3 regions of the Serratia sp. NA_13 genome follow, and region 3 is predicted to be linked to each of the others. Evidence: predicted binding sites of a transcription regulator. Region 3 holds the regulator's gene; each other region holds the start of a gene.
What was found. Region 3 encodes PhoB, which activates phosphate uptake and scavenging genes when phosphate is short. Its sites were predicted from a motif close to CTGTCATAAAACTGNCNNAT; they were not measured.
Positions count from the first base shown of each region.

Region 1: a site for PhoB is predicted at 2,253-2,272, ahead of ACUTSU_RS06490 (heavy metal response regulator transcription factor). Genes of this name have one in related genera too.
Region 2: a site for PhoB is predicted at 2,411-2,430, ahead of ugpB (sn-glycerol-3-phosphate ABC transporter substrate-binding protein UgpB). Genes of this name have one in related genera too.

Region 1 is NZ_JBQZFV010000002.1:601,508-605,664, reverse strand. It holds gene ACUTSU_RS06495 (heavy metal sensor histidine kinase) at 96-1,520, opposite strand; gene ACUTSU_RS06490 (heavy metal response regulator transcription factor) at 1,517-2,188, opposite strand; gene ACUTSU_RS06485 (hypothetical protein) at 2,329-2,955, shown strand; gene ACUTSU_RS06480 (cytochrome b/b6 domain-containing protein) at 2,970-3,575, shown strand; gene ACUTSU_RS06475 (molybdopterin-dependent oxidoreductase) at 3,568-4,157, shown strand, end outside.
Region 2 is NZ_JBQZFV010000011.1:32,982-37,138, reverse strand. It holds gene livG (high-affinity branched-chain amino acid ABC transporter ATP-binding protein LivG) at 1-414, shown strand, start outside; gene livF (high-affinity branched-chain amino acid ABC transporter ATP-binding protein LivF) at 414-1,115, shown strand; gene ACUTSU_RS15555 (aminotransferase-like domain-containing protein) at 1,158-2,345, shown strand; gene ugpB (sn-glycerol-3-phosphate ABC transporter substrate-binding protein UgpB) at 2,661-3,980, shown strand; gene ugpA (sn-glycerol-3-phosphate ABC transporter permease UgpA) at 4,143-4,157, shown strand, end outside.
Region 3 is NZ_JBQZFV010000002.1:131,214-135,370, reverse strand. It holds gene ACUTSU_RS04155 (PstS family phosphate ABC transporter substrate-binding protein) at 1-186, opposite strand, end outside; gene phoR (phosphate regulon sensor histidine kinase PhoR) at 203-1,519, opposite strand; gene phoB (phosphate response regulator transcription factor PhoB) at 1,544-2,233, opposite strand; gene sbcD (exonuclease subunit SbcD) at 2,435-3,667, shown strand; gene sbcC (exonuclease subunit SbcC) at 3,664-4,157, shown strand, end outside.

The DNA.
Region 1 (4,157 bases), 470 kb from region 3:
CCCCGCTAAAACCCAAAAGGCTACACCACGTGGCCTTTTTTCTGCGAAGTTCGCCACTGAAGCCGATTGCAGGTCATTGCGCAAACCACATTGAATTAATCGGAAGCGGGAAATATCAGGCTAAAGGTTATTCGAGCCGCCTTATCCTCATGCGCACATTCTGCGCGGGCCTTACCGCCGTGCAGCGTCATGATTGCGCGGACGATCGCCAACCCCAGACCGCTGGCATGGCTGCCGGCACTGCGGGCAGCATCGGCGCGGTAGAAACGGTCGAACAACTTATCAAGATGGGCCGGGGCAATAGCCGGCCCCTGATTAACCACCTGTACAACCACTTCGCCAGTCTGCTGATTGAGGGTTTGCAGCAATATCTGGCTGTTCTCATCGGCATAACGCACCGCATTGGCCACCAGATTGCTCAGTGCACGCTGGAACAGCATGGCATCCGCCAGCAATTGCCCTTCGCCCTGACAAACCAGCGTAATGCCGCGTTCTTCCGCCAGGCCTTCAAAATAATCCGCCACCCGTTGCAGCTCATGCGCCATATCAAGGCGACTGACGTTCAGCACCGCCTGCCCCTCGCCGGCACGCGCAAGGAACAGAATATTTTCTACCATGCGTGAAATACGTTCCAGTTCATCCATGTTGTTCGACAACAGGGTTTCATACTCTTCCACGCTGCGTGACTGATACAGCGCCACCTGACATTGCCCCATTAGCGCGCCCACCGGAGTGCGGATCTCGTGCGCCAGATCGGCGGAAAACTGCGTCAACCGTTGATAGCCTTCGTTCAGGCGATCGAGCATGGCATTAAACGAACGAGTCAGTTGCTGCAATTCCTTCGGCGCTCCCTGCTCGCTCAGGCGAGTCGACAGTGTATTCGGTGTGATCACCGCCGCCTGCGCCGCCATACGCCATAACGGCTGCAACCCACAACGCATCACCCAATACCCCAGCAATGCAATCAGCACAAACGCCATCGCCACCGCGGCCACAATTCGCCAAAGATAACGAGCCAGCATCTTCTGTTCATTGACCAACACATGTGCGGCCGAGATTTGCAGTAGGCGGCCGTCCTCCAGTTTGACCAACGCCGATACGGCCCGCAGTGGCACGCCCTGTGGCGTTTGCCCCCCCTGCACAGCACTCAAGCGCTGCGGCGTGCCAACCGGCGTCGGGACTATCGCCGGCAAACTCAACCTGGCCGGGTTAACGTTGATTAACGGTTTTTGCCCCGCTAGCTGAAAAATCAGTACGTCCTGTTCGTTACCCAGCATATTTTCGAACAGGCCGGTATTCGCCGTCAGCCGCTCGAGAGGAAAGCGCCGGCTCAGTAAGTGGCGAAAATACTCCACCCGTCCGGTGACCTGTAAATCGCTGCGGATAGTCATCTCCTCGCGCATCGCGCTATACAGGTACCATCCTGCGCTACTAACCACCAGTGCCGCCACCAGCGCAAACAGCATCGCACTGCGCAGCGTCAACGACAGCGCCCGCCAACATTGTGCCAAAGCCTTCATGAGCGCGGCTCGCAAACGTAGCCGATGCCGCGCACGCTGTGGATCAACTTGACGTCAAATGGCCGATCAATCTTGGCGCGTAGCCGCTTGATCGCCACATCCACCACGTTGGTATCGCTGTCAAAGTTCATATCCCAGACCTGCGAGGCGATCATGGTGCGTGACAACACCTCTCCTTCGCGGCGCACCAACAGATGCAGCAACATGAACTCTTTGTTGGTCAGCGGGATCACCTGTTCCTGCCGTACCGCTTTGCGGCGCAGGACGTCAAGCTGCAGATCGGCAATCGCATAGTGGTCGGCCTCACGTACCGTGCCGCGCCGCAATAGCGTGCGCAATCGCAACACCAGTTCAGTGAAGGAAAAAGGTTTGATCAGATAATCATCGGCCCCCAGCTCCAGGCCATGAATACGATCCTGCACCCCGTCGCGGGCGGTCAGAAACAGAATCGGCACGTCGCTTTTCTTGCGCAGTACCTCAATGATCTGCCAGCCATCCAGCCCTGGCAGCATCACGTCGAGCACAATGGCGTCGTAAGCATCCTCAAGCGCCCGAAACAGGCCGTCGGTGCCGTTACGCGCCAAATCGACGCTATACCCGGCCTCACTCAGCCCTTTCTTCAGGTAATCACCCGTGCTGATGTCGTCTTCAACTACCAATATCCGCATTGTCGCCACCTCATTACGCCAGCCGAAATATTAGCAGCTTCGGCAGACATGCTTGATGACATTAATGTCATTAAACGGACATGGTGCTGTCCCTGTTGTTCAACCATGCTTAACCGGCAACCTAAACAGAGGAGAACATTATGATTACCCGTCATCGTTTTGCCGGTTTACTGCTGTCCACCCTGATGCTGTGCAGCGGAGCCGCCGCTGCGGCTCAAACACCAGGGAAAGTGATTGCTCCACTGCGCGGCACTATTGATCAAGTGACCGACAGCAGCCTGCAGGTTACCGACCGTAAAGGGGAGAAGGTCAATGTCAAACTCAACGACCAGACAAAGGTGTTGAGCGTTTCAAAAGGTACGCTGGATGACATTAAACCGGACAGCTTTATCGGCACCGCCGCAGTACCCCAAGCGGACGGCAGCCTGAAAGCGCTGGAAGTCCACGTCTTCGCCGCCAGCCTGCGCGGCACCGGTGAGGGCCATTCGGCCTGGGAATCTGCCGACGGCAAGGTGGATACCATGACCAACGGCACCGTCGGTAAACTGGTTAAATCCAACGGCAGCACTCTGACCGTAACCTACGGCAACCAGCAGAAAACCGTTAACGTGCCGGAAGATGTGCCAATCGTGACGCTTGATCCCGGCGATCGCAGCCTGCTGAAACCCGGCGCGCACATCGTGTTGTTCTCCGCCACTGACGATAAGGGTGAACGCGTCGCCACCCGCATTTCTGCCGGCAAAGACGGCACCGTTCCGCCGATGTAACTCGGGAGCCAATGATGAAAACCAACGCGCCGCGACCGGTGCACCGCTGGCCGGTACGCCTTACCCATTGGATTAATCTGTTTGCCATGGTCTGCATGTTCATGAGCGGCTGGGAAATCTACAACGCCTCACCGCTGTTCGGCTTTCTCTTCCCGCCGCAGGTTACGCTCGGTGGTTGGCTGGGGGGCGCGATTGGTTGGCATCTGGCGGTCATGTGGCTGCTGGCAGGCAACGCGCTGTGCTATTTCCTGTGGAGCCTGTTCAGCGGCCATTTCCGGCGGGATCTGCTGCCGCTCACCGCCGGTATGTTACGGCGCGATATCTGGCAGGCGTTAACGCTGCGGCTAAAGCATCAGCACGGCCGTTATAACGCCATTCAAAAGCTAATGTACCTCGGCGTGCTGGTTCTCGGGCTGTTGCTGGTGCTCTCCGGGCTGGCAATCTGGAAACCTGTGCAGTTACAAGGGCTGGTAAGCCTGTTCGGTGGTTTTGACACCGCGCGTTACGTGCACTTTTTCGCTATGTCCGGCATTGGTTTATTTGTGGTGATCCACCTGTTGATGGTGATGATCGTGCCGCGCACGCTATGGGCAATGATTACAGGTGGCAAGCATGAGTGATAAAAAACAGCGCCCTGTGGCACTCACACTTGAGCCGGCGCAAAAGAAACAATTGGTGAATCTGCAGCGCCGCCTGATGCTGCGTTCCGGTCTGACATTGGGCGGTGTCGCTCTGCTGACCGGCTGCAACCTGCAGGACGGTGATCAGGTCGATAAAGTATTGTGGGCAATGTCACGCTGGAACGATCGGGTACAAGCCTGGCTGTTCAACGGTCAAAAGCTGGCACAGACCTATCGTCCGGATCAGATTACCGATCCCTTCCCGTTCAATGCGTTTTACCCCGCGTACAACGTGCCGGAATTGGATCTCGCCGGCTATCGGCTAGAAGTCTCCGGCAAGATAGAGAAAAAAGCGTCCTGGACGCTGGAACAGCTGCAGCACCTACCGCAGCAAAGCCAGATAACCCGCTTGATCTGTATCGAAGGCTGGAGCGCCATCGGCCAATGGGGCGGCGTGCCGCTGCGTAACTTCCTGCAGCACGTCGGGGCGGATCTGAACGCGCGCTATGTTGGCTTCAAATGCGCGGACCGTTATTACTCCAGCATCGACATGACCACCGCGCTGCATCCGCAGACCATTCT
Region 2 (4,157 bases), on a different contig from region 3:
AAAACGCCGGCCTTCCGTCGTGCCGAAGCCGACGCGCTGGAACGTGCTGCGGTGTGGCTGCAGCGGGTTGGCCTGCTGGAGATGGCTAATCGCTCGGCAGGCAACTTGGCTTACGGCCAGCAGCGGCGGTTGGAGATTGCGCGTTGCATGGTGACCCGGCCGGAGCTGCTGATGCTGGACGAGCCGGCTGCGGGGCTGAACCCGAAGGAAACCGATGAGCTGGATCACCTGATCGTCGAGCTGCGTAATCAGCATAAGGTGTCGGTGCTGTTGATCGAACACGATATGAAGTTGGTGATGGGCATTTCTGACCGTATCTACGTGGTGAACCAGGGCACGCCGCTGGCGCAGGGTACTCCGGCAGAAATTCGTAACAACCCGGACGTGATCCGGGCGTATTTGGGGGAAGCTTAATGTTGTCATTTAATCAGGTCTCCGCCCATTACGGCAAAATTCAGGCGCTGCATCAGGTCAGCCTGAACATTAAGCAGGGTGAAATAGTCACGCTGATCGGTGCTAACGGCGCAGGTAAAACTACGCTGCTCGGCACGCTGTGCGGTGAACCTCGTGCCAGCGAGGGCAGCATCACTTTCCTCGATCAGGATATTACCCAGTGGCAGACCTCGCGCATCATGCGTGAGGCGGTGGCGATTGTGCCGGAAGGGCGGCGGGTATTCTCGCGCATGACGGTGGAAGAAAACCTGGCGATGGGCGGTTTTTTTGCCGACCGCCAGCAGTATCAGCAGCGTATCGAACGGGTCTTCAGCCTGTTCCCGCGCCTGCTGGAGCGCCGCACCCAACGTTCAGGCACCATGTCCGGCGGTGAGCAACAGATGTTGGCGATCGGCCGTGCGCTGATGAGCCAACCAAAGTTGCTGTTGCTCGACGAACCCTCGCTGGGGCTGGCACCGATCATTATCCAGCAGATTTTTGACATCATTGAGCAACTGCGCGAAGAGGGAATGACCATCTTCCTGGTGGAGCAAAACGCCAATCAGGCACTGAAACTGGCCGATCGTGGTTATGTACTGGAAAACGGCCGCGTGGTGTTGGAAGATACGGGAGCCGCATTGTTAGCAAACGAAGCTGTGCGCTCCGCTTATCTCGGTGGATGATTTGTCCCAAGAACTAATAATAATCAGGAATGAGAAGAAGAAATGAACACAGAAGGGTTACTCGCGCAGCGCATCGTAAAAGTAAAAAGCTCGGCAATTCGTGAATTGCTCAAGCACAGTAAGATGGAAAACGTCATTTCGCTGGCGGGCGGCATCCCCTCTGATGCCCTGTTTGATTTCGAAGGCCTGAGTATCGCCACTCATCAGGCGATCACCGAGCAGCCGAAAAGCGCTTTCCAGTATGGTTTGACCGAAGGCAGCCCGGTGCTGCGTGAACGCATCTGCGAGCTGTGCGCCCAGCGTGGTGTTTCGGCCACGGCCGAAGAAGTGATGGTCACGGCAGGATCCCAGCAGGCACTGGATTTGGTGATGCGCGCGATCGTCAACCCTGGCGACGTGTTTGTGGTGGAGCGTCCGACCTATCTAGCGGCGCTGCAGACGCTGGAGCTGGCGGAAGCCAACATCATGTCGGTGTCGTCCGACAGCGATGGCATGGTGGTCGAAGAACTGGCCGAGTTGCTGAAAACCCAGCGGATCAAGGGTGTGTATGTGGTGCCGAATTTCGGTAACCCAAGTGGCATCACCCTGAGTGCAGCGCGCCGCGAACTGTTGGTAAAACTGGCGGCCGAGCACAATTTCCTGATCATCGAAGATGACCCGTACGGCGAACTGCGTTTTACCGAAGAGCGTAACGCCACGCTGCACCAGATTTCGCAGCAGGTGCTGGGCCATGCCGATAACATTATCTACACTTCGACCTTCTCCAAGATCCTGGCGCCGGGCTTGCGTCTGGGCTGGGCTATTTTGCCTGAGTTTCTGCTGCATAAAGTGGCGATCATCAAACAGGCGGCGGATCTGCACGCCAGCGCGCTGTCGCAGAGCATCGTCGAATGCTACCTGGGTCTGGATCGTCTGCCGGGGCAGATCGACAAGATCCGCGCCGCCTACAAGCAAAAGGGCGAGATCCTGGCCGGATTGGTGGAACAAGAGTTGGGTGACCATATCAGCTTTGATATGCCGAAGGGCGGTATGTTCCTGTGGGCGCGCTTCCGTCAGCCGTTTAACGCCACCGAATGGCTGAAAACCACCCTGCAGCAGGGCGTGGTATTTGTGCCGGGGGAATACTTCTTCTCTGACAACCCGGACCGTTCGACCTTCCGCCTGTCGTTTGCTACTGCCACCGAGCAACAGATGCAGGAAGCCGTTGCCCGCCTGCGTCGTTCTCTGTAATCCCCACGGCGGCGGGGCACTTTTCCCCGCCGCCGACATCAAACCGCAATCTGCACTTCACTTCGCTGTCACCTTGCTGTCATTTTTTAGTTATTTTTCTGTCATCCGAGCATGGCATGTTAGCTTCCGAACAAAAAACTGATTCTTTTCGCTCACGCGCTTATTGCCCCAATAGATTTCACGTTGCAGCCAGGCGGCGACCGCCAGCATCCCCGTGAGCTTACATCGGTAAGCGACTGGGGTGATGAAGGGAAGCCAACGCGGCTGCGGCTTGAAAGATACCGGGGATACACCAGCTTTTTTCAGGAGTTAGGCATGCTCACCTACGCTATTCGCAAAACTACGCTGTGCGTCGCGTTGACCCTGGCGGTCAGCACCCAGGCACTGGCGGCAACCGAGATCCCGTTCTGGCACTCGATGGAGGGTGAACTGGGTAAAGAAGTGGATTCCCTGGCGGACCGCTTCAACCAGTCGCACAGCGACGTCAAAATTGTTCCGGTTTACAAAGGCAACTACGAACAGAGCCTGGCGGCGGGCATCGCGGCCTATCGCTCCGGTAAAGCGCCGGCGATTTTGCAAGTTTATGAAGTGGGCACCGCCACCATGATGGCGAGCAAAGCGATCAAACCGGTGTATCAGGTGTTCAAAGATGCGGGCATCAACTTTGACGAATCGGTGTTCGTGCCGACGGTGGCTGGTTACTACACCGACAACAAGAGCGGCCATCTGCTGTCCCAGCCGTTCAACAGCTCCACCCCGGTGCTGTATTACAACAAAGATGCCTTCAAAAAAGCCGGCCTGAACCCGGACCAGCCGCCAAAAACCTGGCAAGAGCTGGCGGCGGACACCGCCAAACTGCGCGCAGCAGGCATGAAATGCGGCTACGCCAGCGGCTGGCAGGGCTGGATCCAACTGGAGAACTTCAGCGCCTGGCACGGTGTGCCGTTCGCTACCGAAAACAACGGCTTCGGTGGTGCCAGCGCCAAGCTGGAGTTCAACAAACCCTTGCAGGTCAAACATATCCAGCTGTTGGCGGACATGAACAAGAAGGGTGATTTCACCTACTTCGGCCGTAAAGATGAATCGACCGAGAAGTTCTACAGCGGCGACTGCGCCATCACTACCGCCTCTTCCGGTTCGCTGGCGGATATCAAACACTATGCCAAATTCAACTATGGCGTGGGCATGATGCCTTACGATGCCGACGCCAAGAATGCGCCTCAGAACGCCATCATCGGCGGCGCCAGCCTGTGGGTGATGAACGGCAAAGATGCCGCCACCTACAAGGGTGTAGCCGAGTTCCTGCAGTATCTGGCGCAACCGGAAATTGCCGCCGAATGGCACCAGAAGACCGGTTATCTGCCGATCACCACCGCCGCCTACGACTTGACCAAGCAACAGGGCTTCTATGACAAGAACCCGGGCGCCGACGTTGCGACGCGCCAAATGCTGAATAAGCCACCGTTGCCGTTCACCAAGGGCCTGCGTCTGGGCAATATGCCGCAGATCCGTACCGTGGTGGATGAAGAGCTGGAAGGCGTGTGGACCGGCAAGAAAACGCCACAGCAGGCATTGGATGCCGCCGTGCAGCGCGGTGATGTGTTGCTGCGTCGCTTCGAGTCTCAGACTAAGTAATAGCAGCTACTGCGCTTTGCCATTCTGGGATTGGGCAGTGCTCGCTCTCCTCATGGGCTTTATGTCCACTCCGGGAGCTGTGCGCTGTCCGCACCCAGACTGGCTTTGCTCGCGACGCCTTGCTTCGAGTCACCCGTTTTTTGTCTTCATGAGTCCCTAATGATGAGCTCACATCGT
Region 3 (4,157 bases):
GATCTGCAAATTAACGTTGGGATAATGCTGGCTGAAGTCTTGTGCCCATAGCGCCATCAGGTTCGCCAGCGTATCGGAGCCGACGCTCGACAGGTTGCCGGACAGCATACCATCCGGCTGCGCTAACGCGCCACGGCTCGCCAGCAGCGCCAGGCAAAGCAACAGCCCTCGGATCATTCGGATCATACCAGCCTCTCGCGCGTTAATTTTTCACCGCATTCTCTGACAAAGCTGCGGGAACAATCAACCGGTTAGGCAAGGTAAAGATGAATCGGGTGCCAATGCCCTGCTCACTGAGGATCTCCAGCCGCGCGTCATGGTGGCTGAGCGCATGCTTGACGATCGCCAGCCCCAACCCACTGCCGCCAGTCTGGCGTGAACGGGCTTTGTCGACACGATAGAAACGTTCGGTCAGGCGCGGAATATGCTCGGCGGCGATGCCCGGCCCATTATCACTGACCTGGAACTGCGCACCGTTTGGCGTCTGTTGCCAGCTCACCTCAATATTGGTGCCCTTTGGCGTGTGATTGACGGCATTGTACACCAGGTTTGATACCGCGCTGCGCAGTTGGTCATCGTTGCCGAACACCTTGAGCTGTTCGTTCACCCGGAAGCTAATCTCATGGTTGCCGCTGCTCAGCGACTGCGCTTCGCGTTGCAACACCCGCAACATCAGCGGGATATCTACCCGTTCGTTCATATCGACGTTAGGTGCCGCCTCAATGCGCGATAGCGTCAGCAGCTGTTTGACCAGCCCATCCATACGCCGGGTCTGCTCTTGCATGGTGCCCAGCGCTTTGCCGCGCAGCGAGCCATCCAACTCTTCGTCGCTCATCATCTCCAGATAGCCCTGCAACACCGTGAGCGGGGTACGCAGCTCGTGGCTGACGTTGGCGAAGAAGTTACGTCGCGCGCCTTCCAGCTGGCGCATTTGGGTGACATCACGCGCTACCATCAGTAATTGCCCTTCGGAATAAGGCATCACGCGGAATTCGACGTAGTGCTCATTGTTCAACTGCAACGTCAACGGACGGGAAAACTCCTGCTGTTGCAGATAATGACTGAACTCCGGATAACGCAGCAGGTTAAGGATGTGCTGACCATTGTCTTCCGGCCAGCGGAAGCCCAGCAGGTGCTGCGCCAAACCGTTACACCAGAAGATATTGCCTTCGACGGTGGTCATCACTACCGCATCGGGCAGCGATTCCGCGCCGCTGCGGAAGCGTTTGATCAACAGCGCCAGCTCACGCCGCCGACGGCGATTACGCTGCTGCATCTGATACAGGCCGTAAAACAGCGGTTCCCAGCTCCAGCGCCCGGGTGGCGGCGTCATGCTGCGGTCAACCCACAGCCAGTGGGAAAGTTTGAGTTGGTTGTAGAAATTCCATGCCAGCGCCGCCAGCACGGCGGCCAGTAGCAACCAAGGCAGATAACCGAAAATCAGCCCCAGCAGTAAGGCAGGCAAGCAGAAAAGGGCCAGCTCCAGGGCCAGCCTCTTCCAGGATAGACGTTCTAGCACGGCATATTCTCCAGCGCGTCGCGATCAATAACGCGTTGAGAATCGGTAGCCGGTGCCCCGAACGGTTTGAACCATTTTGTCATGACCACTGGTCTCTAACGCCTTACGGAGCCGACGGATATGCACGTCAACGGTGCGGTCTTCCACATAAACGTTAGTGCCCCAGACGTGATTAAGCAACTGTTCGCGGCTATAAACACGCTCTGGATGAGTCATAAAGAAGTGCAGCAATTTGAACTCGGTCGGCCCCATATCCAGCGCCTGCTCGTTGGCCATCACCCGGTGTGAGGAAGGATCCAGGCTCAGCCCTTGCATTTCAATCACTTCTTCCACCGCCATCGGTGAAATGCGGCGCATTACCGCCTTGATGCGCGCCACCAGCTCCTTCGGCGAGAAAGGTTTAGTGATGTAATCATCCGCCCCAACTTCCAGGCCACGGACACGGTCTTCTTCTTCACCGCGAGCGGTCAGCATCATCACCGGAATATCGCGGGTCATAGCTTCACGCTTCATATGTTTAATAAACTGAATGCCGGAACCTCCGGGTAACATCCAGTCGAGCAACACTAAATCAGGGAACGGCTCAGACAGGCGCGTCACTGCGCTGTCATAATCCTCAGCTTCCAACGGTTGGTAACCATTCTGTTCCAACACAAAGCACACCATCTCACGGATCGGCGCTTCGTCTTCCACCACCAGTATGCGTCTTGCCATCGTCAATCCTGCCAATGTGTTAGCGATCACAGTTGATTGCGGGCGCCATTATGCGTCAGTTTTGTGACAGATTTATGAAATAAATAGCCTTGAAAAAACCTGCCTGTTACAGGCAGTAAGCATAGCGATTATTTCTAATCACGCAGAAACATCATATTCCCTTTATAATCCCCGCCATTACCCTATCGCCCCGGGAGTGTCATGCGCCTGATCCACACCTCTGACTGGCATCTTGGCCAGTTTTTTTTCACCAAAAGCCGCGCCGCCGAACATCAGGCTTTTCTGCGCTGGCTGATTGAGCAAATCGAGCAACAGCAGGTGGATGCGCTGATCGTCGCCGGGGACCTGTTCGATACTGGTTCGCCGCCAAGTTATGCCCGCGAGCTGTATAACCGTTTCGTGGTGGAACTGCAGCGCACCGGTTGCCAGTTGGTGGTGCTGGGCGGCAACCACGACTCCGTGGCAACCTTGAATGAGTCGCGTGAATTGCTTTCCTGCCTGAATACCACCGTGATTGCCAACGCGCAGAGCGAAACCGAACAACAAATTCTGGTGTTGAATCAGCGCGACGGTCAGCCGGGTGCGGTGCTGTGTGCCATCCCTTTCCTGCGCCCACGCGATCTGCTCTCCAGCCGCGCCGGCGAGTCCGGAGTGCAAAAACAGCAGGCGCTGCAAGAGGCTATCGCCGACCATTATCAAAAGCTGTATCAGGCGGCCTGTACACGTCGTGATTCACTGGGCTTGCCACTGCCGATTATTGCCACCGGCCATCTGACCACCGTGGGCGTCACCACCTCCGATTCGGTACGCGATATCTACATTGGCACGCTGGACGCCTTCCCCGCGCAGGCCTTTCCGCCGGCTGACTACATCGCACTGGGTCATATTCACCGCGCGCAGAACGTCGCTAAATCCGAGCATATTCGCTACAGCGGCTCGCCGATCCCTCTCAGTTTTGACGAATTGGGCAAAGCCAAAAGCGTATTTATGGTGGATTTCAGCGCGGACGCTCTGCAACAGATCACTGCGCTGGAGATCCCCAGCTTCCAACCGATGCAGCTTATCAAAGGTGATTTGGCACAGATCGAGCAACAATTGCAGCAGTTCGCCGATTATCAAGGCGAATTCCCGGTGTGGCTGGACATTGAAGTGGCAACACAGGACTACCTTAGCGACATTCAGCGCCGCATCCAGTTACTGGCCGATCAACTGCCGGTAGAAGTGGTGCTGTTGCGCCGCAGCAAAGAACAGCGACGTCAGGCCATTGAACAGCAGGACAAGGAAACGCTCAACGAACTGAGCGTCAACGAGGTGTTCGAGCGGCGGCTGGCGCAGGAGCCTGAAATGGCCGAACAACGTCGGCAACGAATGAGCCAAATGTTCCAGCAGGTGGTCGAGTCCGTGCGGCACAACGACCAGGAGCCGAGCCAATGAAAATCCTCAGCCTGAGGTTAAAAAACCTCAATTCCCTGCAGGGCGAATGGAAAATCGACTTTACTGCCGAACCCTTTGCCAGCAATGGGTTATTCGCCATCACCGGACCCACCGGCGCAGGAAAAACCACCCTGCTGGATGCTATCTGCCTGGCGCTGTATCACCAGACGCCGCGGCTAAACGTCACGCCGAGTCAGAACGAGCTGATGACGCGCCACACCGCCGAATCGCTGGCTGAGGTCGAATTTGAAGTCAAAGGGGTCGGCTACCGCGCCTTCTGGAGCCAGCGCCGTGCCAAAAATGCCCCAGACGGTAACCTGCAGGCACCGAAAGTGGAGCTGGCGCTGCGTGAAGACGGAAAAATCCTGGCGGACAAGGTACGCGACAAGCTGGATATGACCGCCGCAATCACCGGGTTAGACTTCGGCCGCTTCACCAAATCGATGATGTTATCCCAGGGGCAGTTCGCCGCCTTCCTCAATGCCGATGC